DNA from 4 places in the Cellvibrio sp. genome. Region 3 is predicted to be linked to each of the others. Evidence: predicted binding sites of a transcription regulator. Region 3 holds the regulator's gene; each other region holds the start of a gene.
The links. The regulator sigma-54, encoded in region 3, starts transcription at its own class of promoters, with help from an activator protein. The targets are predictions, from matches to a motif close to TGGCACANNNNTTGCNNT.
Positions count from the first base shown of each region.

Region 1: xdhA (xanthine dehydrogenase small subunit) is a predicted target of sigma-54. The motif match lies at 3,908-3,925, and genes of this name have one in related genera.
Region 2: atzF (allophanate hydrolase) is a predicted target of sigma-54. The motif match lies at 2,147-2,164, and genes of this name have one in related genera.
Region 4: xdp1 (exosortase-dependent surface protein XDP1) is a predicted target of sigma-54. The motif match lies at 2,689-2,706, and genes of this name have one in related genera.

Region 1 covers NZ_JBRFPI010000151.1:97-8,671, forward strand. The annotation lists gene ACWA6V_RS10855 (ABC transporter permease) at 195-1,121, opposite strand; gene ACWA6V_RS10860 (ABC transporter permease) at 1,156-2,238, opposite strand; gene ACWA6V_RS10865 (ABC transporter ATP-binding protein) at 2,228-3,787, opposite strand; gene xdhA (xanthine dehydrogenase small subunit) at 4,043-5,545, shown strand; gene xdhB (xanthine dehydrogenase molybdopterin binding subunit) at 5,538-7,922, shown strand; gene xdhC (xanthine dehydrogenase accessory protein XdhC) at 7,922-8,575, shown strand, end outside.
Region 2 covers NZ_JBRFPI010000098.1:1,530-11,706, forward strand. The annotation lists gene ACWA6V_RS08295 (deoxyguanosinetriphosphate triphosphohydrolase) at 1-484, opposite strand, end outside; gene ACWA6V_RS08300 (Fic family protein) at 505-1,872, opposite strand; gene atzF (allophanate hydrolase) at 2,216-4,003, shown strand; gene uca (urea carboxylase) at 4,031-7,651, shown strand; gene ACWA6V_RS08315 (GntR family transcriptional regulator) at 7,781-8,494, shown strand; gene urtA (urea ABC transporter substrate-binding protein) at 8,683-9,978, shown strand; partial or broken gene ACWA6V_RS08325 (urea ABC transporter permease subunit UrtB) at 10,168-10,177, shown strand, end outside.
Region 3 covers NZ_JBRFPI010000512.1:15-2,475, forward strand. The annotation lists partial or broken gene ACWA6V_RS20515 (HPF/RaiA family ribosome-associated protein) at 1-88, opposite strand, end outside; gene ACWA6V_RS20520 (RNA polymerase factor sigma-54) at 203-1,849, opposite strand; partial or broken gene lptB (LPS export ABC transporter ATP-binding protein) at 2,053-2,461, opposite strand, start outside.
Region 4 covers NZ_JBRFPI010000128.1:866-10,097, reverse strand. The annotation lists gene ACWA6V_RS09910 (phospholipid carrier-dependent glycosyltransferase) at 1-961, opposite strand, end outside; gene ACWA6V_RS09905 (ThuA domain-containing protein) at 998-1,771, opposite strand; gene xdp1 (exosortase-dependent surface protein XDP1) at 1,920-2,636, opposite strand; gene ACWA6V_RS09895 (hydrogen peroxide-inducible genes activator) at 3,157-4,119, shown strand; gene ACWA6V_RS09890 (tryptophan halogenase family protein) at 4,167-5,681, shown strand; gene ACWA6V_RS09885 (flagella assembly protein FlgT middle domain-containing protein) at 5,686-6,774, opposite strand; gene ACWA6V_RS09880 (hypothetical protein) at 6,909-7,364, shown strand; partial or broken gene gltB (glutamate synthase large subunit) at 7,614-9,232, shown strand, end outside.

The DNA.
Region 1 (8,575 bases), on a different contig from region 3:
AAGAGTGAACAGCGAGGCTGCACCTAGCAAACGGAGAAAAGCTTTTCGTGTTAACAGAGTCATGATGGTTCCTCTTGTGGTGTAGTTGTTTGTTACTTCATCGTCATACCCGCGAACGCGGGTATCCATAAACATTAAAAATCTGGATACCTGCGTTCGCAGGTATGACGAACTATTTAGCAGCATTAAAAAAATTACTTCAGTGGATGATAGGGTTGCCCGAGCGAACGCGGCGCAAATAAGCCCTGATTCTTTTGGCGATACATCATCATCACCAACACAACAATCGTTACTACATAGGGCAACATGCCGACCAGGTTGGGCGAAATTTCGTAGCCATAACCCTGCAATAACAAATGCAGGATGCTCGCAAAACCAAACAGCCAGGCACCGAATAAAATGCGCACGGTGCGCCAGCTGGCAAACACCACTAGCGCCAGCGCGATCCAACCGCGCCCGGCAGCAATTCCCTCTGACCACATAGGTGTGTAAGCCAGTGATAGATAGGCACCGGCCAAGCCCGCCATGGCTCCACCAAACATAACCGCGCAGTAGCGCACCACCAACACTTTATAACCCAGTGCGTGGGCCACTTCGGGGTTCTCGCCAACGGCGCGGATAATTAATCCCAAACGTGTGTAACGCATCACCACAAATACAGCGGCAAATAAAATAAATGAGAGATATACCAATAAGTCCTGCGCAAATAATGCCTGGCCGATGAGCGGGATATCGCTTAAAAACGGAATCGCAATTGGCGCAAAACCAGTAACGGTTTGGCCTACATAAGCGGCGCCAAGAAAAGCGCTTAAGCCTGTGCCGAAAATGGTGAGTGCAAGGCCGGTGGCGACCTGATTGGAAATTAAGGTGAGTGCGATAAACGCAAAAATTAGCGAAACCACAATGCCCGCAACAACTGCCGCGAGTACGCCCCAGCCTAAACTGCTACCGGCGTAAGCAGCGATAAATCCGCAGGCGGCGCCCACTAAAATCATGCCCTCTTGGCCGAGGTTTAATACCCCCGAACGCTCCGACATCATCGCCCCCAGTGCCACTAACAACAATGGCGTTCCAGTGCGCACCATGGCGAAGAGAATATTTTCGATCAAACCTATATCCATAAAATCTTACCTGTGTTCTTAATTTTATTGCGAATTATTGAGTGATAGCTGAGGTTTTAACGCTGCGCGAATTCGGCACCACGCGATAGCTGATCAACAAATCGCAGGCGAGCAAATAAAACAGCAGCATGCCCTGGAATAATCCGGTGATGGATTTTGGTAAACCCTGATCGATTTGCGCCATCTCGCCGCCGAGATAAGTCAGCCCTAATAAACAGCTCGCGAGTAAAATTCCAAGTGGATGCATGCGCCCCATAAACACCACAATAATCGCCGCGTAGCCATAACCGAGTGAGAGCGTGGGAATCAGTTGTCCGACCGGGCCATTGGTTTCAGAAATCGCCGCCACACCTGCCATTGCACCACTGAAACACAGCAATAACCAGATCAGGCTTTTGCTTTTAAAACCGGCAAAACGTGCAGCGTTGTGGTTCTCGCCCATTACGCGCAATTGAAAGCCGAGTAGCGTGCGCGTGAGCACAACCCAAATCACCACCAACATAAACAGAGCAATAAAAATGGCGATGCTTACGCGATAATCCTCAAATAACACCGGCAATAATGTCTGGCTCGCAAACAGCGCCGACTCGGGAAAATTAAGTCCGTCTGGATCTTTGAGTGGGCCGTGCACTGCCCAGAGCAATAAATTTACCGCGATATAATTGAGCATAATCGTGGTGAGAATTTCATTGGCGTTGAATCGTGTCAGTAGAAGCGCCGCAATTGCCGCCCAAGCCATACCGGCGAGTGCACCGCTGGCGATAATCACCGGCAGTACCCAAAAGCCTTCGCTCTCTGCCAGTTGTAATGTCACCGCTCCACCAATTAGTGCACCAAAAACAAATTGGCCTTCCGCGCCTATGTTCCAAATTTTTGCTTTGAAGCAGAGCGTTAAACCAATCGCGCAGAGTAATAGCGGTGTGACTTTTACCGCGAGTTCAGAAAGCCCGTAGAGATCGCTAATCGGCGCGATAAAAAACGTGTACAGGCTACCGAGCGGTGGGCGGCCGAGTAATGCAAATAATAATGCGCCGGAGATGAGTGTTAATAAGAGCGCGAGCAGTGGCGATAAATACACCATCAGTTGCGAATCTTGCAGGCGTTTTTCAATTCGCATGGGCAACCTCCGCTGCTGTTGTGCCTATAGAGGGATTGCCAAAATTACCGGTCATCCATTGGCCGAGTTGTGCGAGCGGAACCTGAGCCTTGGGTGCGAGCGGTGATAAGCGTCCGCCGCACAATGCGCCGAGCCGATCAGCCAATAAATAGAGTTCGTCGAGATCTTCGCTGATCACCAAAATCGCTGTGCCTTTGTCGCGCAGTTTAATCAGCTCCTGATGGATTAAATTGGCCGCGCCTACATCAACCCCCCAAGTGGGATGAAAACAGACTAACACCTTTGGATTGTGCAAATTCTCGCGGCCGATAATAAATTTTTGCAAGTTACCACCGGAGAGACTTTTGGCGCTGGCCTCGGCGCTTGTTGCTTTGACTTTGTAAGTTGAGATGATCTCGGCAGCGCGCGCTTTTATTGCGGGCCAATTCAGCCAGCCGAATTTTCCGGTTTGGTTGATATAACTGGTTAACAAATTATTTTCGGTCAGACTCATATTGCCGAGAGCGCCGCGCCCGATACGGTCAGCGGGGACAACACCTAGCCCCATATTGCGCCGCTCCTGCACACTGGTATTGCCAATATCTTTTCCGTGAAAAATTAAACTGCCGCTATCGCTGCCCAGCTCGCCATTAATTAAATCCACCAATTCATCTTGCCCGTTACCGGCAACCCCAGCGAGGCCGAGAATTTCGCCCGCATGTAATTGCAATTCAATATCCTGCAAGTGAATAGCAAAGGCATCGCGCGGTTTTACTTCAATCTTATCGAGTGCGAGCAGGCATTCACCGGCGTTGCCAGCGGGCATGGTGTCTTGTAATTCCAATTCATCGCCGAGCATCAAGCGCGCCATTTCGCCAGGGCTGGTGTCGCGGGGAATACAGGTGCCCGTCACCTTGCCGCCGCGCAGTATGGTGGCCTTATCGCAGAGTGCATTCACTTCGTGCAATTTGTGCGAGATAAATAAAATGCTGCACCCTTTGTGCGCGAGTTTTTTTAATACCTCGATCAGCTGCGCTACCTCGGGGGGAGTGAGTACGGCGGTGGGCTCATCGAGAATTAAAAGTTGGATGTCTTGCAACAGGCAGCGAATAATTTCTACGCGCTGCTGTTCACCGACCGACAGGCTGTGTACGAGGCGGTCAGGATTTATCGCGAGGCCGTATTCATCGCCCACCGCAAGAATGCGTGCGCGCAGTAAATCGAGCGTGCCGTATTCTGCAGGCGTTAAATAGAGCGCGATATTTTCGGTCACTGTTAATGTTTCAAATAACGAGAAGTGCTGGAACACCATGCCCATGCCGAGTTGGCGAGCGTGAGCCGGGCCGGTGATGTTGACCTCGCGATCATTCCAGGTCATTTGCCCGGAATCGGGTTTTACTACACCGTAGATCATTTTCATCAGCGTACTTTTACCCGCGCCGTTTTCCCCCAGCAGCGCATGAATTTCCCCTGGCGCTACTTGCAGGCTCACCGCGTCATTCGCGATGCAGCCCGGATAGGCTTTGGTGAGGGAAAGCAATTCAAGGCGCATGGCCTTTTTTTCAGACATAAACCAACTCGCTCATAAACCTGACTATCTGGACAAAAAGATAGACTGGTTTGAGCAAATTGCATGCCAGCGCCGGTGAAATACCTGCCTTGGCAAAAAACTCATAAAAAATTGTCTATCTGGCCAGACTTTTGCTTTGTGTGATGGCGAGAGGATACAGAGAAGAGGCAGAACAAACGGTGTAGCTGAAATCGGCTATAACCATTTAAAGGTTTTGCGTCTTGCATCATGGGGCAATTTGTTGGAGGAAAGTCTGTGCGGTTGGTGGTGAACAATGTTCCAGTTGAGTTGGCGGAGGCAGCGGCAGATCTGACGCTGTTGCAGTATCTTCGTAGCCAGCAAAATTTGATGGGCACCAAAGAGGGCTGCGCCTCGGGTGATTGCGGCGCCTGCACGGTATTGGTTGGCCGCCAGAGCGCAAATACTATGGCTTACAGCGCGGTCAACGCCTGTATCTGCCCACTCGGCAGCCTGCAGGATTGCCATATTGTGACGGTAGAAGGTTTGGCTGCAGCGCCGCAAGAAATGCATCCTGTGCAGACGGCGATGGTGGAATGCCACGGTTCCCAGTGCGGTTTTTGTACGCCCGGTTTTGTTGTGTCGCTCGCGGGACTGCAATTGGCGGGCGGCGCGGATTTGGCCGAGGCTGATATTGCGGTGCAACGTGCAGCGGTGATTGATGCAATCTCGGGCAATTTGTGTCGCTGTACGGGTTATCGCCCGATTATCGATGCCGGCCTGTCCGTCCTTAAAAAACCTGCCCAAGTGGCCAGTTTTGTGCAAAATTGGGTGCCCCATGCACCTTTAGCGGGCATGAATGGCGAGCCTGCCAAGACTTGCAGCAGAAACTTGTCCGATGGCGCCAGCGATTATTGGCAGCCACATACCGAAGCGGCACTACAGCATTTGCTGGTTGAATATCCGCAGGCGCGCCTTGTTGCCGGTGGAACCGATTTGATGCTGGAAGTTACCCAGCAATACAAATCACTTCCGCAACTGATTGACCTTAACCGCATTGAAAGTCTTTGTGCAGTCCAGATCAATAATGATGAGATTGTTTTAGGGGCGGCGGCGAATTACAGCGCAATGGAAAAAGCGCTGGTTGATCACTCGCCAGAATTTGTTGCATTGCTCGCACGTTTGGGGTCGCGCCAAATTCGCAATCGCGGGACTCTCGGCGGAAATATTTGTAACGCCTCGCCGATTGCCGATGCTCCGCCTTATCTATTGGTGATGGATGCCGAGCTGGAAATAGTTGATAGCGCTGGTAATGCCCGCCGTGAATTGCTGACGAATTTTTATCGCGACTACAAAAAAACAACTTTAGTTGAGGGCGAATATCTTCCGCGTATTCGCATTGCACGCGCGCAACTTTCGCAGCCACTGAAATTATTCAAAATCACCAAGCGCTATGAAGACGATATTTCGGCAGTGATGGGTGCATTTTGTTGGAGTGGACAAACGTCTAACAAATTTAAAATTGCCTTTGGTGGCATGGCGGCGATTCCCAAGCGTGCCAGCATTACCGAACAATTTTTGAGTAACACTAGCTGGTATGTTGCTGGCGATGTCGATGAAGAGATTCTTGCGCAAGCCTGTGATTTGTTGCGCAGCGAATTCTCACCGCTGAGTGATGTGCGTGCCAGCGCTGCTTACCGCATGGCCATGGCCTGCAATCTGCTCAAAAAAGCTTGTTACGAATTTGCGGCTGAAGCCTCGGGTAAATCGATTGAAGAGAGGCTGTTTAACCATGCGTAGAATTGTTGTTAATTCGGAATTGTCGCCCGCAACTAATAAGAGCAATGCTGCCGGTGGTGTTGGTCATTCCATCGCGCACGAATCCGCACACAAACATGTACAAGGTGCGGCGGAATATGTGGATGATTTACCGCTTATACCAGGCACTTTATTTGTTGCCACCGGCCAATCCAGTAAACCCCATGCGCGTATTCGTGCGCTGGATTTGTCTGCCGTTAAATCTGCGCCCGGTGTGATCGATGTGATTGTGCAAAGTGATATCCCCGGAAAAATTGATGTCGCACCTGTGTATTCCGGTGATCCACTGCTCGCAGGTGATTTGGTGGAATTTATCGGCCAGCCAATTTTTGCAGTTGCTGCCACGAGTTTTGCAGCAGCGCAGCGCGCCGCACTCCTGGCAAAAATTGATTACGAAGAGTTGCCTGCACAATTAACGGTAGAAGATTCACTCGCCGCACAAAGTTTTGTATTGCCTCAGCACCAATTACTGCTCGGTGACCCGGATGTGCATATTGAATCTGCTGCACATCAATTAAGCGGCGAAATATATGTGCGCGGGCAAGAGCATTTTTATCTCGAAGGCCAAATTAGTGAAGCGCGCTTGACTGAAGATGGTGGTATTCATGTGGTGAGTTCGTCACAACATCCCACAGAACTGCAAAAATTAGTTGCTGAAGTGTTGGCGATTCCATTTCATTTGGTGGTCGCTGAAGTTCGCCGCATGGGCGGGGGATTTGGTGGCAAAGAGAGCCAGGCGGCGCCGCTTGCATGTATCGCTGCATTATTTGCGCTGCGCAATCGCCGCCCGGTGCGCTACCGCATGCCGCGCCGCGATGACATGATCCAAACCGGTAAACGCCACGACTTTTTAAATCGCTGGCGCGCGGGTTTCAATAGCGAGGGGAAATTACTCGGCGTCGATATGTTGCTCGCTGGCAAGTGCGGGTTCTCACCGGATTTGTCGGAAGGTATTGTTGATCGCGCCATGTTCCATGCAGACAATGCCTACTTTTTAAATAACGCGCGCATTCTCGGTTTGCGCTGCAAAACCCACACTGTTTCCAACACCGCCTTTCGCGGATTTGGCGGCCCAAAAGGCATGATGGCAATTGAAACCCTGTTGGAAGATATAGCGCGCAAACTTGGCAAGGACCCGCTTGATGTACGCAAAGCCAACCTCTACCAACCGGGTGCGGATGAAACGCCTTACGGACAAAAAATCGAGCAACATGTATTGCCGGTATTAATTGAGCGCTTGGAAAAAAGTTCTGACTATCGCGCTCGCCGCATCGCCATTACCGAATTTAATAACACTCATCGTACACTGAAAAAAGGCATTGCCTTAACACCGGTGAAGTTTGGTATTTCCTTTACTGCCAAGCATCTCAACCAAGCCGGTGCGCTATTGCAAATTTATACCGACGGCAGTTTGCTGATTAACCACGGCGGTACGGAAATGGGGCAGGGACTCTATACCAAAATCCAGCAAATTGTTGCCAGTGCGTTTGGTGTAAGTGTGCATCGCGTCATGGTGTCATCGACACGTACGGATAAAGTGCCCAACACTTCACCCACAGCGGCGTCATCGGGTACTGATTTAAATGGGATGGCGGCCAAAGATGCCTGCGACAAAATCAAAGCCGATTTAATGGCGTTTGCGTGTGAGCATTTTCAAATCACGGCGGAACAAATCCAATTTAACAATGATGTGGTTGTGCTCGGTGAACAGGAGTTGGCTTTTCCTGCATTTATCAAGCTCGCCTATCTCAATCGCGTTGCGCTGTCGGCAACGGGGCACTATCGCACACCCAAAATTTTCTATGACCGCGCCACCGCCAAAGGTCAGCCGTTTTTATATTTCGCCAATGGTGCAGCAGTGTCTGAAGTGACGCTCGATTGTTTGACGGGTGAATATAAAGTTGAACGTGTGGATATTTTGCATGACGTAGGTAAATCATTAAATCCGGCGATTGATATAGGCCAGATTGAAGGTGGTTTTATCCAGGGTATGGGTTGGCTGACCACAGAAGAATTATTGTGGGATGAAAAAGGCCGCATTATTTCCAATAGCCCTGCAAATTATAAAATTCCTACGGCGTTTGACGTGCCGGACATTTTTAATGTGGAATTATTTGATGAGCCGAACTTGGAAAACACCATTCATTTATCCAAAGCGGTGGGTGAACCGCCGTTGATGTTGGCGATCTCGGTGTGGGCGGCGCTGCGCGATGCCTGCAGCAGTACGACTAATTATCAATTCAGCCCGCGTCTGGATACACCCGCAACACCCGAGCGGATTTATTGGGCACTGCAAGACTGTGTTGCGTTTAATCAAGGTGGCGAATCAAAAACGTCAGTAACAAGAGGTGCAATCTAATGGCAATCCTCAACTGGTCATCGGCAATCCAACACTGCCAACAACGTGGCAACGGTTATGTGATCGCCACCATTATTAACACTCAGGGTTCAACACCGCGCGATGGCGGCAGCAAAATGGTGATCACCACCGATGCTACTTATGACACCATCGGCGGCGGCCAGCTGGAGTTTTTATTGGTGCAACAGGCGCGTGAACTGCTGACGCAAAATAAAACCTGCCAGATATTAAAACCTATTCCACTCGCGGCAGAAGCGGCGCAATGTTGTGGTGGCAATGTGACGGTAATGCTTGAAGCCTTTGCGGCCTGCAGTTGGCAGATCGCACTTTTTGGTGCCGGGCATGTATGCCAATCGCTGGTGACTATTCTTGCGGGGCTGCCGTGCCAGGTTCGGGTTATCGATAATCGCCCGGAATTAATGACCAATAGTTTGCCAGCGAATTGCCGCTACGAATTTTATGCCGATCCCACCGAAGCAATTGCGCACTTACCGGATGATGCCTGGGTAATTATTTTTACCCACGATCACGCCTTGGATTATGCACTGTGCAAAACATTGTTATCCGATCAGCGCTGGGCCTACGCAGGCATGATTGGTTCGCAGACCAAAGCGCTGCGTTTTCGCAAACGTTTGGTGGATGCCGGATTTGCA
Region 2 (10,177 bases), on a different contig from region 3:
TCAACACGCGTAAACCCTGCGCATTACCTTCAAACACTCGGATATCATCTTGCTCAGAGGGCGATAAATCCCTTAAAAATTCTGCACCTTCTTTTTGGAACCAGTTGCGGATAGCATCTTCACCGGTATGACCAAACGGCGGGTTGCCAATATCGTGGGCAAGGCAAGTGGCTTGTACGATATCGCCAATATCGGTTGGCCAAATATGCGCAGGCAAATCACCTTTATCTTTTAACGCCTGGCCCACACGGATGCCGAGCGTACGCCCCACACAAGCCACTTCCAAACTGTGTGTCATACGGTTATGAATATGGTCATTTGTGGCCAGCGGATGTACTTGCGTTTTGCGCGCAAGGCGACGAAAAGCGCCCGAGAAAATAATCTTGTCGTGATCCGAGTGAAACGGCGACCGCCCCTCCTCATGTTTTGCTGTGCGATTACCCAAGCGGTCAGCGCAGAGTAGTTGTTTCCAATTCATGGCCATACATACATCCCTAACAGTGTTTAAGAGATCCAGTTTTTCTGGATATCTTGTTTATCACGCAATGAATAAATCCACTCTTTGCCGTCTTTTTGTTTATCAAAGAGATTTAGTTCAACTAAACCATTTAATACGGTGGCGGCGGTGTTGTAAGAACAATTCAGTTTTTCTTCGATATACCTTGCGGTAAAAATTGTATTCGGACTACTTTTGGCGACTTGAAAAACCACTTTTTGCTTTTCACTCAGTTTTCCATAAATGCCTGCGTTAAATAACCACGCATTAAATGATGCAATATTCTCAACCGATTTTTGGCAGTGTGCTTTAAACGCAGCAACAGCACGCATAATCACCGAGCATTGATAATCGATAAAGTATGTCATATCCATTTCGTCGGTTTCGGTATACAAATACGATTTTCCATATTGTGTCGCAGCATCTTTCAAAAGATTACTGATCGATATATAACGGAATGCACCGTAATCCTTCTTGAACATAAACCAGTAAAACAACGCCCTGGCAACCCTGCCATTTCCATCATTGAATGGGTGCTCATAACCTATTACAAAGTGAATGCATATCGCCTTTACAAGTGGATGAATATAGCTCTGGCTTTCTATTTCATCATGATCGGTATTCATCCAGTCACACAGTGATTGCAAACGGTCCTCAAGCCCTGTTAACGGAGGTGGTTGATGCACTATGTTTCCATCTCGATCTTCAACAACCACATTATCAGTCACACGAAAAGCACCGGGAGCGTACTTTTCATCATCGATACCCGTTACCCCAATAGAATGTAAATCTCTTATTAGATCAGTAGTTAATGGTAATGATCGCTTATCCCATACAAACTGCATCATTTTAAAATTGCCAACAATCATTCTCTCGTCAATACTGCGTGGCTCACGTTTACGCTTGATCATCTCCTTTGCAATTAAGGTAGTTGTGGCTGCACCTTCTAGCTGACTACTACTGATTGCCTCATCTTCAAATAAATCTTCCAGCATGTAAGAAATGTTCTGCTCTTCGCCTACTTTTCTGTTTGCCCATTCCAACGCTGCAGTGGTAGTAGACTGATCAACTAACGTTTTAGTTTTCTGCAATATTGAGGTAGAAAAATAGCTGCTTTTTTCCAAAGAGCTGCCCGTTACATCCAAAGAGTGACGCGATGATCGCCTGGACTCCTTGACATACGCCCAGGCTAAATTCACACCCAAAGCTTGAGGTACGCGATGCCTAAACTCATCAAAAGGTAAATACCGCCCCTTTTCATCAACTGGCACTGCATACGATAAGATTTTCAACATTTCATTTTTATCATCCAAGCCCTCCCATGCCTTTTTCCAAAGACTAGGAATGTCTAATTCCGCTGGTGGCCGCTTAATCATCTCAACTAATCTCAAAAACCAACAATATTGAGATGAACTATAGATTACTCGTACCCATATCTCAATATTTATAAAAATTGAGATATGCAGATAAGAACCACTCGCACCAATTTAGCTCCCATCTAAAATTCGCACGCACAACTTCAGCGCATAAAAATCCCTGCAAAACCCAACCATAATCATCCCCGTTTCCGTTTTTATACGTCATTTAACTCATTGAATAACAAGGTTTTTGTGCTTGTAGCACGAGGGCATTCAACGAGCCAATTTCACTTGGCACAGTTTCTGCTGAATACAAACTTGTATCCAAGATTGTATTTAAGATTTGACTGCGGGAACGATAATGATGCAAACAACAGGCTGGACGATTAATGAGTGGCTGAACGCTTACCGCAGCGAAGGCTTGGTAGCGCGCGCTGCGCTGCAAGATCTGCGCGCGCAACTCAAAGCAGATGACACAGCCTGGATTTATATCGTTTCAGCTACCGAATTAGATGCTCAGCTCGGTGCATTGGAAAACCTGGGCAACCCCGGCGACCTGCCGCTCTACGGCGTACCCTTCGCGGTAAAAGACAATATCGATGTCGCAGGCATTCCCACTACCGCCGCCTGCCCTGCATTCACATACATTCCCGAGGTTGATGCCACTGCAGTAGCGCGCCTTAAACGAGCCGGTGCGATTGTGCTCGGCAAAACCAATCTTGACCAATTTGCCACAGGTTTGGTTGGCACTCGCTCTCCCTACGGCGCTGTACCCAATTCTTTTAAACCCGATTATGTTTCAGGTGGTTCAAGTTCAGGTTCCGCAACAACTGTCGCGCATGGACTTGTGCCATTCAGTTTGGGCACAGACACCGCAGGCTCCGGTCGCGTACCCGCAGGCTTCAACAATATCGTCGGATTAAAACCTACCAAAGGCCGTTTTAGCACCACCGGTGTTGTACCTGCCTGCCGCAGCCTCGATTGTGTTTCTGTTTTTGCGCTCATCGTGGACGATGCAGAAACCGTGGCCAGTGTGATGGAAGGATTTGATCCTACCGATGGCTACTCACGCGTTGCGCCTGCTGCTGCAACCTATTTTTCCAGTAAGCCGCGCTTTGGTATCCCCGCATCACCCAATTGGTTTGGCGATACGCAAGCTGAAGCCGCTTGGTTGGAAACATTAGAAAATATTTCTGCTTTTGGTGCTGAGTTAGTCACCATCGATTTCACGCCGATGTTTACCCTCGCACAATTATTGTATGGCGGCCCCTGGGTTGCCGAGCGCCACGCAGCCATTGCCGAATTTATGCAAGAGCACGCCGCCGATATGAATGATGTTGTGCGTGGAATTGTTGAAAACGCGGTTAATTTTTCCGCGACTGATGCCTACCGCGCTGAGTATCGCCGCGCTGATCTCGCGCGCGAAATACAACTATTAATGAAAAATGTTGACGCGCTATTGGTGCCCACATCACCGCGTCATCCTACGATTACCGAAGTCAACGCCGATCCTGTTGTGGTGAATAGCCAACTCGGTACTTACACCAATTTTGTGAATCTCGCCGACTGCTCTGCCCTCGCACTGCCTGCCACCATGCGCGCGGATGGTTTGCCATTTGGTATCACGCTAATTGCGCCAGCATGGCAAGACGCCGCACTCGCCGCCTTCGGAAAAAAATGGCACAGCAGCGTTAATTTATCGCTGGGTGCTACTGCTAAACCAACACCGACACTCGCGCTAAAAAATACAGCACCGCAAGGTTATGTTCGCCTCGCTGTCGTCGGCGCACATTTAACCGGCATGCCACTCAATGTGCAGCTGCAAGAACGCAAGGCAATTTTTGTTGAGAGCACTTACACCGCAAGCAATTACCGTTTGTTCGCACTACCCAATACCACACCGCCCAAACCCGGTTTGATTCGCGCAGCGGAAGGTGCAGAAATTATTGTGGAATTGTGGGATGTACCCGTACAGCAGTTCGGCAGTTTTGTTGCATTAATTCCTGCGCCGCTGGGTATAGGTACATTGAGTTTGTACGATGGTCGCGAAGTAAAAGGTTTTATTTGTGAAGGCGCGGCCGTGAATGGCGCAACGGACATTACGCATTTGGGTGGATGGCGCACCTACATTAAATCACTACAAAAGTAATTTAAAAATTACAGTCGGAGAAGAATCATGTTGAAGACCGTACTTATCGCCAACCGCGGGGAAATCGCGGTACGCATTGCCAAGACCCTGAAAAAAATGGGCATCGAATCGGTTGCGGTATATTCCGATGCCGACCGCAACTCCGCGCATGTCACCGCCTGCGATAAAGCTATCTGCCTTGGTGGTAATACGGCCGCCGAAAGTTATTTGAAATCCGATTTAATTCTCGCTGCCGCAAAGGAAACGGGTGCTCAGGCAATTATTCCCGGTTACGGCTTTCTCTCTGAAAACGCCAAGTTTTGTGAGCAATGTGAAGCAGAAGGCATCGCATTTTGTGGCCCAACTCCCGCACAAATTCGCGAATTCGGTTTGAAACACACCTCGCGTGAAATTGCCGAAAAAGCTGGCGTGCCACTTACACCTGGAACAGGCTTGTTGGGTTCAATTGACGAAGCAGTCGCATCTGCCGCGCAGCTCGGCTATCCGGTGATGTTAAAAAGCACTGCCGGTGGCGGTGGTATCGGATTAACTCGCTGCAACAACGAAGCAGAATTAATTGCCGCCTATGAAAGCGTAAAACGTTTAGGGCAAAACTTTTTTAGCGATAGTGGTGTATTCCTCGAGCGTTTTGTCGATAACGCCCGTCATGTGGAAGTACAAATTTTTGGCGATGGCAAAGGCAATGTTCTCGCACTGGGTGAACGCGATTGCTCACTGCAACGCCGCAACCAAAAAGTGGTTGAAGAAACTCCCGCACCCAATTTGCCTGCTGCCACGCGCGATAAATTATTGGCCGCATCCAAAAGCTTGGGTGAAGCAGTTAATTATCGCTCAGCTGGCACTATTGAATATATTTACGATGCCGCGCGCGATGCGTTTTACTTTTTGGAAGTAAACACCCGCTTGCAAGTAGAGCACCCCATCACTGAAGCCTGTACCGGTGTCGATTTGGTTGAGTGGATGATCCTCACCGCAGCCGGTACTCCGCCAAAACTGGATATCGAAATCAATCCGAAAGGCGCCGCTATTGAAGTGCGTTTGTATGCCGAAGATCCAGTGCGCGATTTCCAACCATCGCCCGGCGTATTAACCGATGTACATTTTTCCGAATCAGCGCGTATTGACACCTGGGTTTCTACTGGAACAGAAGTATCGCCCTATTACGATCCGATGATCGCCAAAATTATTGTGTACGGTAAAGATCGCGCTGATGCCATTAGCAAAATGAAAACCGCGCTGAACGAAACCCGCGCAGCAGGTATCGCCACCAATCTGGATTACTTACGTCAAATTATCGCAACCGATTTTTTTGGCAGCGGTGATGTTGCCACCAATAAATTAGCCAGCTTTGAATATCAAGCGCCCGTTGTAGAAGTATTACAGCCAGGCACTTACACCAGCGTTCAGGATTATCCCGGCCGTGTCGGTTTGTGGAGCATTGGTGTTCCGCCCTCAGGTCCAATGGATGATTACGCATTCCGTTTAGCCAACCGTATTGTCGGCAACCATGAAAGTGCCGCCGCGCTGGAATACACCATCATCGGGCCAAAATTAAAATTCCATCGCGATGCAACCATCGCGCTGACGGGTGCAACATCACCCGCAAAAATTGATGGTGAATTAATTCCTTTCTGGCAACCGGTTGCCATTAAAGCCGGACAAATTCTGGAGATCGGTAAAGCTGACCAAGGTTGTCGCGGTTACCTCGCGGTGCGCAATGGTTTTGATGTACCAGTGTATTTAGGTAGCCGCTCTACTTTTGCACTCGGCCAATTTGGTGGCCACGCTGGTCGCACCTTGCGCGCCACCGATATGCTGCCGATCAGCAATCCGGCAATTGCCGCCTGCACTACTCCGGCACCGGTTTACGACGCTGCAGCAGCACCTGTTGAATTAATCCCGAGCTATCCAAGTGAATGGGAGATCGGTGTGCTTTACGGTCCACACGGCGCGCCAGATTTTTTCACTGAAGATGCGATTGACATGTTTTTTTCAACCGCATGGGAAGTGCACTACAACTCCAACCGTTTGGGCATTCGCCTGAATGGACCAAAGCCTACATGGACACGCAGTGACGGCGGTGAAGCCGGTCTGCACCCATCCAATATTCACGATACCGAATATGCGGTTGGCTCCATTAACTTCACCGGCGATATGCCAGTCATCCTCACCAAAGACGGCCCCAGCCTCGGTGGATTTGTTTGCCCGGTTACGATTGTAAAAGCGGAATTATGGAAGGTTGGCCAGGTAAAACCCGGCGATAAAATTCGCTTCAAACGGTTAAGTTTTGATGCAGCTCTGGCTCTGGAATTATCCATTGATCGTGCAATTGAAAACCTGAGTGTACAACCGGAAGTACTACTCGCGCCCATTGTTAAACCGGAAAACACCATTTCCGATTGTATCGTTGCCGCATTGCCACCGCAGGGTAGCCGCCCGTTGGTCAGTTATCGCCAGGCAGGCGACAAATATATCCTGCTCGAATATGGCGACAATATTCTTGAATTGAGTTTACGCCTGCGCGTGTACGCGTTGATGGAAGCATTAAAAGCATCACCGATTGAAGGCGTGATTGAATTGTCGCCCGGTGTGCGCTCCCTGCAAATTAATTACGACAGCCGCGTCATTCATCAACAGCAATTAATCAATCAATTATTGGTAATTGAAGAAACACTCGGCGATGCCCGCGACACCAAAGTACCGAGCCGCATTGTGTATATGCCGATGGCCTTTGAAGATTCGGCCACACTGGATGCAGTTTCACGCTATCGCCAATCCGTGCGCGATACAGCGCCCTGGTTGCCGAGCAACACTGAATTTATGCGTCGTATTAATGGCCTGGATTCCGTTGAGCAAGTAAAACAAATTCTGTTTGAAACCAGCTACATGGTGTTGGGTTTGGGCGATGTGTATCTCGGTGCACCTTGCGCAGTACCGGTTGACCCGCGTCATCGTTTGCTCACTTCCAAATATAATCCGGCGCGCACTTACACCGCCGAAGGCACGGTAGGAATCGGCGGCGTATATATGTGTATTTACGGTATGGATTCTCCCGGCGGTTACCAGCTTGTAGGGCGGACACTGCCGATCTGGAATAAATTCCTCAAAAACCCGATCTTCAAAGATGGCGAACCCTGGTTATTAAAATTCTTTGACCGCGTGCGCTATTACGAAGTAACTGAAGAAGAATTAACGGCACAGCGCGAAGCATTCCGCGAAGGCCGTTTAAGCCTGCGTATTGAAGAAGATTATTTTAGCCTCGCTGAACACGAACAATTCCTGCACGACAATGCCGCGAGCATTGCTGAATTTAAAACCAAACAACAAGCCGCTTTCACCAAAGAAGTTGCGCTCTGGCAAGCCGATGAAGAAAAGCAAGTTGATGCAGCATTACAAGCAAAAGTATCGACTGGCCCGATTGACGTTGACGGCCATGCCGTTACCGCCGATATCAGCGGCAACATTTGGAAACTGTTGGTTGAGCCAGGCCAATTAGTAGAAGTAGATCAACCACTGTTAATTGTGGAAGCGATGAAAATGGAATTTTCGGTATATGCCGATCGCGCTGCAAAAATTGGTTCGATTCATTGCGAGCCAGGCAAACAAGTAAATGCAGGCGATTTGTTGCTGGTGCTTGAGGAGGATTAACCCGGGCCTTTTATTAATTCAACCCCTCCCAACCTCCCCCTTGTCAGGGGGAGGAACTGAAGGAGGCACTGATCAGTCCCTCCCTATTTTTAAGGGGGAGGTTAGGAGGGGGAAAAAAAGGTAGCGAGTATGAAATTAGTCAAACACGACAAAACCAAAAAAAAAGCCGATGAACCGCGCACCAATTTAACGGAGCGTATTTATCAAACAATTAAAGACGATATTTTTTCATTTCGCTTATTGCCCGGCGACCGGTTTAGCGAAAATGAAATCGCCGAGCGTGTGGCAGCAAGCCGTACCCCGGTACGTGAAGCGCTAGCGCGCCTGCAACGCGAAGGTTTTGTCGATGTTTCCTTTCGCAGCGGCTGGCAGGTCAAACCTTTTGACTTTAAACAATTTGAACAGCTTTACGATGTACGCATCGTACTGGAACTGGCAGCAGTTAAAAAATTATGCGAAATGGAACCAGCGCCACCGCTGGAAGATTTAAAACGAATCTGGCTAGTAAAACCGGAAGACCGTTTGGAAGATGGCCCAACCGTCTGTGCATTGGATGAACGCTTTCACGAACAATTGATTGAAGCCACCGGCAACACTGAAATGGCACGCATCCATCACGATATTACTGAGCGCTTGCGCATTATTCGCCGGATCGATTTCACCCAGCGCAACCGCATTGAAGCGACCTACGATGAGCACGCCAAAATCCTGCGCACAATTATTGAACGGCGCGCAGAGGATGTAAAAAGTTATTTAAAAACGCATATCGAAGCGAGTAAAGCCGAAGTGCGGAAAATTACACTGCACATGCTCTATGAAGCACAGCAGCAGAACCCGGATTAATTGCGACACTTTTAAAAATAGAGTGACAACATTTTTTATGCCTGAAGCACATAAAAAATGATTAAGGAAGAAAAATCTGTCACCCACGATTAGCGTTAACAGCGTTACCGGAAAATGGTGTTTATACAAACAACATAGCACCAAAGTTAAAACCACTGAGTCATTAAAACCATCTAGGAGAAAGACCCATGAAGCTGAAGAAGATAGCAAAACATGTCGGGGCACTCGGTATCGCCTGCGGCCTGACCATCGCATCGTTTAGCGCTGCTGCCGCTGACACCATTAAAGTGGGTGTACTCCACTCACTGTCTGGCACTATGGCAATTTCAGAAACCACCCTGAAAGACACCATGCTGATGTTGATCGAAGAGCAAAACAAAAAAGGTGGTTTGCTCGGTAAAAAATTGGAAGCCGTTGTGGTTGACCCAGCGTCAAACTGGCCATTGTTTGCCGAAAAAACCCGTGAATTGTTAACCAAGGATAAAGTCGCAGCAATCTTCGGTTGCTGGACCTCTGTTTCGCGCAAATCAGTATTGCCAGTAATTGAAGAATTAAACGGCGTGCTTTTTTATCCCGTGCAATACGAAGGTGAAGAATCTTCACGCAACGTGTTCTACACAGGTGCTGCACCAAACCAACAAGCAATCCCTGCTGTTGATTACCTGATGAAAGAAATGAAAGTGAAGCGCTGGGTATTGGCTGGTACTGACTATGTTTATCCACGTACCACCAACAAAATTTTGGAAGCCTATTTGAAATCCAAAGGTGTTGCGCAAGAAGACATCATGATCAACTACACCCCATTTGGTCATTCCGATTGGCAAAACATTGTGTCTGATATCAAGCGTTTTGGTTCAGCGGGCAAAAAGACTGCCGTAGTGTCTACCATCAACGGTGATGCGAACGTACCTTTCTACCGTGAACTCGGCAACCAAAAAGTCACTGCAGAAGATATTCCGGTTGTTGCTTTCTCTGTAGGTGAAGAAGAACTTTCCGGTATCGATACCAAGCCACTGGTAGGTCACCTTGCTGCATGGAACTACTTCATGAGCGAAGACAATCCAGCTAACGCTGCTTTCATCAAGCAATGGAAAGCCTTCATCAAAAATCCAAAACGCGTAACCAACGACCCAATGGAAGCACACTACATTGGTTTCAACATGTGGGTTAAAGCCGTTGAGAAAGCCGGTACTACTGATACTGACAAAGTGGTTGATGCCATCATCGGTGTTGAAGCACCTAACCTGACTGGCGGTGTAAGCAAAATGTTGCCGAACCACCACATCACCAAACCCGTATTGATTGGCGAAATCCAGGAAGACGGTCAATTCCTTACCGTTTCACAAACCGACGGTTTGGTTCCAGGTGACGCATGGTCTGATTTCCTTGATGGTTCAAAAGATCTTGAATCAGATTGGATTAAATTGAAATGCGGTAATTACAACACCAAAACCAAAAAATGCTTAGGTGCTGCAGCGCAGTAATAGCGGCATACAACTCGCTCCCAAGCTGAACTTGGGAGCGAGTTGCTCTCACCACAGATTCGTTTGAAAAAAGATTAATAGAAAGATCACCTAAAAATTAAAAAAGCCTTACCAAAAAAATTATTTTCAATTTGCTTTTACAGAGACAAGATTATGCGAAATCCAATGCAGCTATTTGGAAGATGGCAAGTGCAGTTGA
Region 3 (2,461 bases):
GGTGCGTTAAACGTTCTACTTTGCTGGTTACATACTCTCTCATGGAATCGGTAACTTCTACATGGCGACCGCTGATATTTATTTGCATAGATACTTCCTCTCGCTAGAAACAAAACGGTTGCGGCTGGCACAACCTCGCATTACATCCATGAATTTTTTTGATCCGAACTTTATTGGTACTACAACTAATACAATTAAATAGCTAAATAGTTTTGCGTTCATTCGACGGTGGAATATTGAGTGATTCACGGTATTTGGCGATGGTGCGGCGCGCCACTTGAATCCCCTGCTCGGCTAGCAGATCGGTAATCTTGCTATCGCTGAGCGGTTTTTTCGGGTTCTCGGCGCTCACCAATTTTTTGATGATTGCGCGAATCGCAGTTGATGAACATTCGCCGCCGCTGTCGGTGCTGACATGGCTGGAGAAAAAATATTTCAGTTCAAAAATACCCTGCGGGGTATGCATGTATTTTTGTGTGGTCACACGTGAAATTGTAGATTCGTGCATCTCCACAATTTCGGCGATATCGTGTAGCACCAGGGGTTTCATCGCCTCGGGGCCGTAATCCAAAAAGCCGCGCTGTTTTTCCACAATACAACTCGCCACTTTCAGCAGGGTTTCATTGCGGCTCTGCAAACTTTTCAAGAACCAGCGCGCTTCCTGCAAATTATCTTTAAGGAAGGTGTTGTCGGTGCTGGAGTCGGCGCGTTTCACCATGGAGGCGTAGTCGGAATTGATGCGCAGGCGCGGCGCAATATCCGGATTGAGTTCCACTATCCAGCGGCCATCACGCTTTTCAACGAATACATCAGGTACGACATATTCGGTATCGCCGTTGGCGATCATATCCCCCGGGCGGGGATTCAAACTTTGGATTAATGCCACTGCCTGGCTTAATTCAGCTTCTTTCAATTTGGTGCGGCGCATCAGCTGGCGATAATCGCGGCTGCCGAGCACTGGCAAATATTGCTTGGCAATTAATTTTGCCGATTCCAAAAACGGTGTTTTCGGATCAAATTGCTGTAGTTGCACTAACAGGCATTCAGATAGATTTTGACTGCATACACCGCAAGGGTCGAATTGTTGCAAGCGGTGCTGCACTGCTTCAACTTCGTCGAGTTCCAGTTCTTCAAAATCGCCGCGCATACCTTCAAAAATTTCTTCGATGGTGATGGACAGCATGCCGCTCGGTTCCACCGCATCGATAATTGCCATCGCCAGTACGCGGTCGCGATCCGACATGGGCGTCAGGTTTAACTGCCACATCAAATGGTCATAGAGCGAATCAGTTGCGGCGCGGCGACTTTCAAAATCATTGTCTTCGTTGTCGTAGTTGCTGGAGCTGCTGCTGGAGGACGATTGGTAAACATCATCCCAACTGGTATCGACCGGGAGGTCGCTGGGGATGGAATCGCTCCAGTCGCCGCTGTCAGCACTAAAGCCATCACCTTCGCCGTATACATCGCTATCGCCAAAACTTTCACTTTCACCTTCACCGAAGCTTTCACCGCCTTCGGAATAGCTATTGGTTTCGCTGTAGTTGTCGGCTGTGCTGGAGGAGAAATTTTCGCTCGCGGTAAAGTCGGTGCCGTGGTCAGTGCCAGCTTCAGCGGCTATCTCCAATTGGCGGGTGTAATCCGCTTTATCCAGTTCGCTCCCTTCGTAATCATTGGTGCTGCTGGGACTATCGAAGCTTTCTTCCACTTCCAGCATGGGGTTGGATTCAAGCGCTTCCTGTATTTCTTGCTGCAGGTCTAACGTCGATAATTGCAAGAGGCGGATGGCCTGTTGCAATTGCGGAGTCATGGTCAGCTGCTGACCGAGTTTGAGTTGGAGAGATTGCTTCATTATGTGAACGACAAACCCTTATAACGCAGGATGGAAAACATCAGATAGGTGGAGTTTAGTCAGGGTTTGGCGCGCAAGCAATAAGCTTAAGCAAGCTTTATGCCTAATGATCAAATAATGTTACTTGTCAAGTTGTTTGTGTGTTGCCTAAGGTGTTGCTGACGGGCGGTTGGTAACACCGGAGGTGACGGGTTTAGCCATCTTTACAGCCGGAAATGCTCGCCTAAATAGACTTCGCGTACCTTGCTGTTGCTGAGTACGGTTTCGGCATCGCCCTCGGCAATAATGTGCCCTTCGCTAACGATATAGGCGGTCTCACAGATATCGAGCGTTTCCCGCACGTTGTGGTCGGTTATCAGCACGCCGATACCACGGTCTTTAAGATGGCGCACAATTTCTTTGATGTCGTTGACTGAAATAGGGTCAACACCGGCAAAGGGCTCATCGAGAAGGATAAATTTAGGGTCGGTGGCCAGCGCACGGGCGATTTCTACCCGGCGGCGTTCACCGCCTGAAAGTGCCATCCCCAGGCTGTCGCGAATGTGGGTGATATGGAATTCATTAAGCAACGATTCGAGCTTTTCCTGGCGCTGGGTTCGATCCAGATCTTTG
Region 4 (9,232 bases), on a different contig from region 3:
CCGGCTTGCATTCATCCAGACGCGGAACGCCGTCTGCATACTCGCTCATGAATTTCCAGTTATCGCGCATCCCCAATGAAAAAGTCTTGAGTGACCAAGTATCGCCCATACGAATCTGGTTGATGTATTCGGGAGATGCCTTGTAGGTTCTATTGTCAACTATCTTTTCGCCCAGACCTATGTGGACATAAAAAACGCCGAGGAACACTGCTGCTGCAGGCAGGACACCGGACGGCACAGTAACGGCGATACGCTTGATAAGTGCTTGCCATTTCCACAGTTTAATATTGTTCCATTGATCGACACCAAACAGCATTACCAACAATAACAATTCAATCGCCGAGGTGGCTTTTACGCTAGTGGCCAAACCGATGAAGGTTCCCAGCAGGGCATAATCCTTGAGGCGAATAGGTTTTCCACTGGTGACAATACGAGTAAAAAAATACAGTTCGGCAAGAATAAAAAATAATTGGATCCCGTCGAGATGCACCGCGCGCGCATGTATGACCAGCGCATTATCAAAAATGACCAGACTGGTGAATGCCGCTGCAAGCCATGCCCGTTGCGTTATGCAATTGATGATGCCGTAAAAAAATAAAACCGAGAGTGCCATCATTACAGTTGATGGCCAGCGGAAACCTTTGTAGGTCATTTCGGGTGGTGCGTTGTCGCCGGTTAGATAGTCGGTTTCCAACAGTTTGGATTTGTTGACATTCTCGTTGCCGCCAAACAGCACTTCGCCAGCTGCCATCAGCAATTTGCCAAGTGGTGGATGTGGTTCCATATACATCACACCATCAACATATTTTTGTGCGTTGGGCACGTGATAGTTTTCATCCCAAAACATCGCTTGTGGAGTGCCGTAATAGGGGAAGTAAATACCCAGTGAAATCACCAAAATAACGGCGGGATAAATAAATCGTGCGTAGGTCTTTAAGACGTTCTTTAAGGAATTATTCATGATGTCTGTTGTTATGTTTGATGTTGTTGTAAGGAATTATTTTTTGCGCAAACCTTTACCGGTTGCCGCCCAATAAAGTCCACCATAGATATGCTCCAGAAACAGTGCATCGCTGTAGGTGGCGGGCATGTGCCCAAGTGCGGTGTAAAACGCGCGGCCGCCATCGTAATCGTGATACCAGGCGATGGGGTGGAACTTGCCCATACCTTCACCTTTTTTGGTGCCCCAATCGGTTACTGGATTAAAGGTTTGCTCATCCACGGCCAAAATATAATTCAGTCCTTTAATACGCTCTGCGCCAAATTCATACCATTCATCCGTCCATAAAAAACGATCGGGCATGCGTTCAACACCAGGGAATTTGCGATTGGTAACGGTAAGTTCAGCGGTTTGAATTTCTGGGTGTATGTGGAACGTGCGGCCCACCATTTTGGTGTACCAGTCCCAATCGTATTCGGTGTCGGATGCGCTGTGAACGCCAACGAAGCCTTTGCCCGAGCGAATGAAGCGCTCCATCGCCGCTTGCTGTTCATCGTTGAGAATATCGCCGGTGGTTAACAGGAAAATGACAGCTTGGTATTTTTTGAGTTTTTCATCATTAAAAATGCTGGCATCTTCATGCCAATCAACGCTGAAGTGGTGGCGCACGGCAAGTTCTCGTATTGCAGTGACACCTTCGTTGACGGATTCGTGGTGCCAACCGTTGGTTTTGGTAAAGAGCAATACGTTGAATTGCTGTGCCTGTGCGCTAAAGGCAGTACAGAAAAGGGCGCAGGTCAGTGCAAGGGATAAGGCGATTTGTCTACGCATACTATTGTCTCGCTAGTGGATTGTTATTGTTGTCCCTGATGTCTTCTTATCTTTTTTAAGCCGGCCCATCATAAGCGATACAAATTTATAGGCAATAAAAAAGGGCGCTGATAGCGCCCTTTTTGGAACAGTATCTTAGCTGTGAGAACTATGCAGCGCGACGTCGTGCAAAACACACACCTGCCAAGCCTAACATCAATAAAATCAGGGAGCCTGATTCAGTCACTTCAACGGCTTCAAAAGTAATGGCTTTTAATTTGAAATAGTCATCCTTTTTGGTCAATCCATTGCCTGTGCCAAAAGCCGTGTTGTAAGCGCCGACCAACCAGTATTGAGATGTCACATCTGCTGTGTTAACCGCAAAGGAGCCGTTGCCATTGCGGTTGTAGTTGCCCACAACGCTCCAGCCGTTGTTCAGAAGGTTGGCCCAGTTGCTGCCTAAGCCATTGAGGTTACCTACAAAAGGGGTTGCACCTGTGTAAGCCAGCAGGGATACATCGGCGTCGTTTTGATGCCAACCAATATTCAGACCGCTAAGATCAACAACCTTGGTAAAGGAAAACAGAAGGGCGTCGTAGTCGCCGCTCCCGTTATCCACAGCGTGGTGGGGGTTGTTGGCATTTTCAACACCTATTCCCGAGTTGTTCCATCTGCCGATTACATCTTGTGCAATGGCTTTGTTACCGGTGGATTTATTTGACCAGCCGGTTACAGCGACGTCGGCTTCAGATGAAGTGTAGTTGAATGACCAAACATAACCTGCAGTATTTGGTGCCAGATTGACAGTAACTGGTACGGCAAATGCGCTCATGACAAAGCCGGTGCTCAGTGCTAGTCCTGCAATAAGCGATTTAATGGATAACATGATGGGTAGTCCGTTAAGTAGAGTGATTGAGTGGGTACAGCTAGACGCCAAAAGAGCACTTTTTGTGCCACGCTGACTAAGATACTGATTTTGTTGTGATGCAGGTTTAGTCTTAGGTGGCAATTTAGGTGCATGTGATAAAAATTTCGACATATTTTGGTGCCTTTTTCTGTGCCAGGGATCGATCCCTTCGCACACTTATGAGGACACTTTTCATTTCTGTGGGTGACAGGATTTTCTGGAGTTCGGGCATCAACAGGCCGAACAGCCCTGGGGCAAGGGTCACCCCGGCGTCTTCTCACTGACAACTTGGGGTTGGTGAAGATTTTTTGTCCAATCCAGCCCGCCAAGCGGCAAGGGTGTGAATATCTGAAGGAAAACGCAGCGGAAAATGAGGCAGTGATGCGGGCAATTGGAATGCCATAGAATTTGGCTATAGTCTTTTGGGAAGGGCGTGTAGCTTTACCTTAGGCGATGCAAACGGGCACACTGGGCGCCATCAAATTGAATTGAGTTTTTCATGACCCTGACTGAGTTGCGCTACATCGTCATACTTTCGGAAGAGCAGCATTTCGGGCGCACGGCCGAGCGCTGCCATGTGAGTCAGCCGACCCTCAGTATCGCGGTGCGCAAGCTGGAGGAGGAGCTGGGGGTGGAGCTGTTTGAGCGCACTAAGACCAAGGTCCAGCCGACCGTATTGGGTGAAAAAATTGTCGCCCAGGCGCGCTTGCTACTGGCTCATACGGCTACCATCAAAGCGCTCGCGGATGCCGGTAAAGACCAGCTCAATAGCCCTTTGGCGCTGGGAGCGATTTTTACCATGGGGCCTTATCTCCTTCCGCAACTTATTCCCCATTTGCAAAAGCAAGCGCCCAATATGCCGCTCTTTGTGCAGGAGGATTACACCGCTAACCTGCGCAAAAAACTGCGTGATGGCGACCTGGATGTCATCCTGGTGTCGCTGCCGTTTAGCGAATCCGATGTGGTGACCCAGGAGTTGTTTGATGAGCCGTTTGTGGTGGTGATGCCGCAGGCACATCCCTTGGCGCGCAAGACGGAAATCGCACCGGCCGACATCTCCCGCGCAGAGCTACTGCTGCTCGGTGACGGCCACTGCCTGCGCGAGCAGGTGTTGCTGCTCAACCCTGACTGGCGGGAACCGGACGAAAGCCAGCACAAGCGTTACGCGGCCGAAGGCAGTAGCCTTGAAACCCTGCGCTATATGGTGGCTGCGGGATTGGGGTTGAGTATATTGCCGCGCTCGGCGGCGGAGGCTGGTTTGTGTGCGGCGCATCGCTTGGTTGCCCGGCCACTTGTGGGCGGCCAGCGCAAATTAGCCTTGGCTTGGCGCGCGAGTTTCCCGCGCCACAAGGCAATTGATGTGCTGCGCAAGTCGATCCAATCCTGTAGCGGTGCCTACTGGAATTTTACGACCGAGCCGGATGCGCTTGAGCAGACTATGCTGCCCTTAGCGAACTGGTAAGGGAAGCGCGGGTAATTATTGGAACGTTTTCGGTTATGAATACAAGCATGAACCCACTCAAAAAAATCGTCATCCTCGGTGGCGGCACCTCCGGTTGGATCGCAGCCTCCATGCTTGCTGCGCATCTCAAGCGCGAGCTGTGTGAGATCGAATTGGTGGAGTCGGAAGAGATAGGTTCTATCGGGGTGGGTGAATCCACTATTCCGCCGGTGGTGCGTCTGATTACCAGCTTGGGGATCGATGAAGAGGAATTTATCCGCGAGACCCAGGCCTGTTACAAGTTGGGTATTAAATTCGTCGATTGGAAGGTGAAAAACCAATCCTATTTCCATCCTTACGGCGCGCTCGGCAAACGTATTGGCTCGCAGGATTTTTACCAGTGCTGGCTCAAGGCGACCATGGAGGGTGAGCAATACAACCTGCAGGATTTCTCGCCCTGTGCGGTGATGGCGGCCCAGGAGCGTTTTTTTCCGCCAGCACAGGCGATGAACACGCCGATTGGCGGCGCCGGTTATGCGGTGCATCTGGATGCAAAATTAGTGGCGGCCTATTTGCGCCGCTATGCTGAAGCGCGCGGAGTTATCCGCAGTGAGGGCAACTGCGTCAATGTGTTGCGTAAAGAAAATGGATTTATCGAGGCGCTGGAGTTATCTGGCGGGCGCAAAATCGACGGCGATTTTTTTATCGATTGTTCGGGCTTTAAAGCCTTGTTAATTGAAAAAGCTCTCGGTGTTGGTTTTGAAGATTGGTCGAATTATTTGCCCTGCGACCGCGCCATAGTCGTTAAAACCCAGGTCGCCGGCTCGCGCATGCCCTACACCACAGCGACCGCGCGTAAAGCAGGCTGGGCGTGGCGCATTCCGCTGCGCAACGGCACCGGCCATGGCTATGTGTATTCGAGTAAATTTTGTAGCGATGCCGAGGCCAAAACTACCTTGCTGAAAAATCTTGATGCGCCGCGTATTAATGATCCGCGTGCGATTAGTTTTAATACAGGAAGGCGCAAGGAATTTTGGAAAGGCAATTGCTTGGCGTTGGGTTTGTCGGGTGGATTTATTGAACCGCTTGAATCTACAGCGATTCATTTAATTGCACGCGGAATGGATTTCTTTTTGCGCTTTTTCCCCGATGCCGATTGTGAACCGAGTTTGCAACGTGAATACAATCGCCGTATGGGGGCTGACTTTGAAGAAGTGCGCGATTTTATCGTGCTGCACTACTGCGCCACCGAGCGCGACGACAGCGATTTTTGGCGCTGGTGCAAAACCATGGAGTTGCCCGAATCGCTGCGCGAGCGCATCGATTTATTTAAAGGTCACGGTATTTTGCGTGAAGACAACGATGAGCTGTTTCGCAGTACCAGCTGGCAATCGGTCTTTGAGGGCATGGGAATTCGTCCGCAAAAATACAGCCCGCGTGTCGATAACCTCGACTTTGGCCAGATCAACGAAACTCTGAAATTAGCGCGTTCTGCGATTTTTAATATGGTGAAAAGTTTGCCCTCGCACGATGCCTATTTGCAGGAGCACTACGGTGCTGATACAGAAATAACCAAGTCGTAATGGATTATTCGCTCGCCGCCAGATAGCTGCCGTTTAAATAGCTGCCACCTTCCACTATTGCAATGCTATGTGTTGGGTATACCTCGCTCAGATGCAGGCGCGTTTCGCGTTTTACCAGTCGGGTGTCGCTAACCTGATACTCGTTATTGGAGCCCACCATAATCACCTGATACAAGCTAAGGTTGTCGCCCGCATGCAGGCCATTATTAGCGCCGCCGTGCAGTAACACTTGAGTCTGCCCGGGGGCGCTATCAATCGCGGCCATAAAGGGCTGGCAGTGAATGACCTGTGCCAGCTCGGTGCTGATCTTATTGGCTAATGACTTGATTCGTTTCCCGTAGTGGGTTTTGGCAAAAGCGGGCGAGCTAAAACCGATTGGTTGGCGCTGGTTCCATATACCATTGGTCGAGTAGCTTTTGTTGAGCAGTAACTCACCAGTAAAGCCGTCGCGTAGTTGCACCTCCAAACTCATAATCCGTGTGCGCTGGTCAAACATTTTGATGTGGGTGAGGTCGTAGAACCCGTTGGCAAATTGGCGGTATAAGCTGGGGTTGTAGGTGGTGTCTGGCGCCAGCATGGACATGTCGATAATTGTCCCGCTCAGCACAAATTGGGTGCGCATCTGGCGCGCAATTTTTTGCGCTTGCTGCTTGAGTTGGGTTTCGCTCAGATCAGCTTGTGCAAACCCCCAAGGCATTACTGCCGGGCCTGTAGAGTGGTATTTCTGACGCAACTGCGCGCGGATAAGTTCAGGTAGCCCGGATTCGGCTGCGAAGAGGTTGCCCGCATTGGCTGTATGTGGCGAGCTGCGCAGGAATTGGGTGATGGCCAGCGCTTTGGATAGGTTGTCGTGACTGCGGCTTTGGTCGGGGCACTGGCCTCTGGCGAGGTATTGGGTTGAGGGCTTGCTCGCAGGGGTTGTCGGTAATTCGCTGGTACCCACTACAACACCGCTATCCCCCGGGGTGGATTGGGGTTTGTAGGCGATATCATCCGGTACAATCGAGTTACCCAATACAGATGAACTCAGGCTGATAATGCAGGTCAACAGCAGACTGTTTATCCGCTGGGGCAGTGCGTGTAGCGAACCCATGGCAGGCTCCGGCGTGATGCGCGTATAGTGTGGATGATAAACGTGGGCTATCACCAATGTGTCGGCTCCTGGCAAAAATTCTTTAATCCCCCCCCAACGCACGTAAATTGTTAAACCGATCACAGGGCAAATAGATGGGCAAAGTTGTTATCTTCACCTTGTTGGTGAGCATGATTATTGGATGCAGTTCCACGGGGCGCAGCTATGTCGAAACTGAAATGGCCGAGACCCTTGAGGTGGAGATACTTCCCAATACTTCCAAGATGTTTACCTATCGCTTGCGCTGGCCAGAGGAGAGAATCCCGAGTCATATACGAGTTGCGCGCGGTGGCGCCAATCCAGGGCAGGAATTTGCCAAGGGTGGCGTCGACGTGGGGCGCGGTACCTATGAGCGGCTGCTGGAAAATACCGCTTATGTGATCGAGCAGGCAGGTTATTGCCGCGACGGTTTTTTTGAGTTGGACCGTAGCATCTCGCGCTATCACTTGTGGGTGCGCGGCGAGTGTAAAGACAGCGCTACTGCGGCAGATCAGCACGCCTTTGGTGCCAAGCAAGTCCTGACGCCAGAGCACTGGCGTAAATCGCCCTAGTGGCTGGCGCAATATAAACCTGCCGACTGGCTGTTTTTTGCGCTGGTCTGGCTCACAATCCTACATTTAATGCTCCCGCAGTTGTCTTGCTAATGCCCCTCCAAGCGGGTAATATCCTGCGCCCATTTGCCTAGCCTCTGGATACCAGGGGCTTTTTTGTCTGGGATGTGATTTGGCGCGGCTTTCGCATGAGCTTTGCTCTTGATCCATACGTATCCCTTGATAGTGTTTTTTGTTGAGAATCAGCCTATGACCACTGGCCTCTACCAGATAGACGAGTTCAAAGATAACTGCGGTTTTGGTTTGATTGCCCATTTAAAGGGCAAGACCAGCCATCGTCTGCTTACTACGGCGATTGAAGCCCTGACTTGCATGACCCACCGCGGTGGCATCAATGCAGATGGTAAAACTGGCGACGGTTGTGGCTTGTTGATCCAAAAGCCGGATGTTTTTTTGCGCGCTGTTGCAAAAGAAGCTTGCGGCGTAGAGCTGACCTCTGTTTACGGTGTGGGAGCGATCATGCTCAGCCCGGATGCTGCTGTTGCTGACAAGGCGCGTGAAGTTATGGCGGAAGAATTGACCGCTCAAGGCCTGATTGTTGCTGGCTGGCGTGAGGTGCCGGTTGATCCGACCTGCCTTGGCCCAATCGCCATGCGTTCTCTGCCGGCGTTTAATCATTTGTTCGTAAATAACCCCGACCTCAGTATTGAGGAAATGAACTCCAAGTTGTTTATGGCGCGTCGCAAGGCTGAAATCCGCCTGCAAGACGACAAAACGTTCTATGTGTGCAGCCTGAGTACCGGTATTCTCTCCTACAAAGGGTTGATGATGCCGGTTGACTTGCCGCGTTTCTTTTCCGATTTGGCTGATGAGCGCCTGGAGACAGCAATCTGCGTATTCCACCAGCGCTTTTCTACCAATACCTCGCCGCGCTGGCCATTGGCTCAGCCATTTCGTATGCTCGCACACAACGGCGAGATCAACACCATTGTGGGTAACCGCAACTGGGCGGTGGCGCGTACCCCTAAATTTGTGACGCCGCTGTTGCCTGATCTGGGTACCGTGACGCCGCTGGTAAACCGCACCGGTTCCGACTCCTCCAGCCTTGATAACATGCTGGAAATCTTGACGCTTGGCGGTATGGAATTGCATCGCGCGATCCGTATGCTGGTGCCGCCTGCATGGCAGAACGTGGAAAATATGGATCCGGATCTGCGCGCGTTCTATGAATACAACTCCATGCATATTGAGCCTTGGGATGGCCCCGCTGGCTTGGTAATTACCGATGGTCGTTACGCGGTATGTACCCTCGACCGCAACGGTCTGCGCCCATCGCGCTGGGTTATCACCAAAGACGATATGATCACCGTGGCCTCGGAAGTGGGCGTGTACGCCTATGATCCAGCTGACGTAGTCGCCAAAGGCCGCCTTGGCCCAGGCCAGATAATGTCGATCGATACCGCTACCGGCACATTGCACAACACGCAGGATATCGATAACCAGTTGAAGTCGACCCAGCCCTATAAAAAGTGGCTGAAAGAGCGCGCCTTGCGCATCGAATCAACGCTCAATACAGATGCCAAAGAAAATGGCATCGAAGGCATCGCCCTCAAGGCCAACATGAAAATGTTCCAGGTGAGCTTTGAAGAGCGCGATCAGTTGCTGCGTCCGCTCGCTGAAGGTGGCCAGGAAGCTGTTGGTTCTATGGGTGACGATACCCCTATGGCTGTGCTGTCACGTCAACAGCGTTCACTCTATGACTATTTTCGTCAGCAGTTTGCGCAGGTCACCAACCCGCCCATCGACCCGCTGCGCGAAGCGATTGTGATGTCGCTGGAAACTTGCCTTGGTCGTGAATTGCCTGTCTA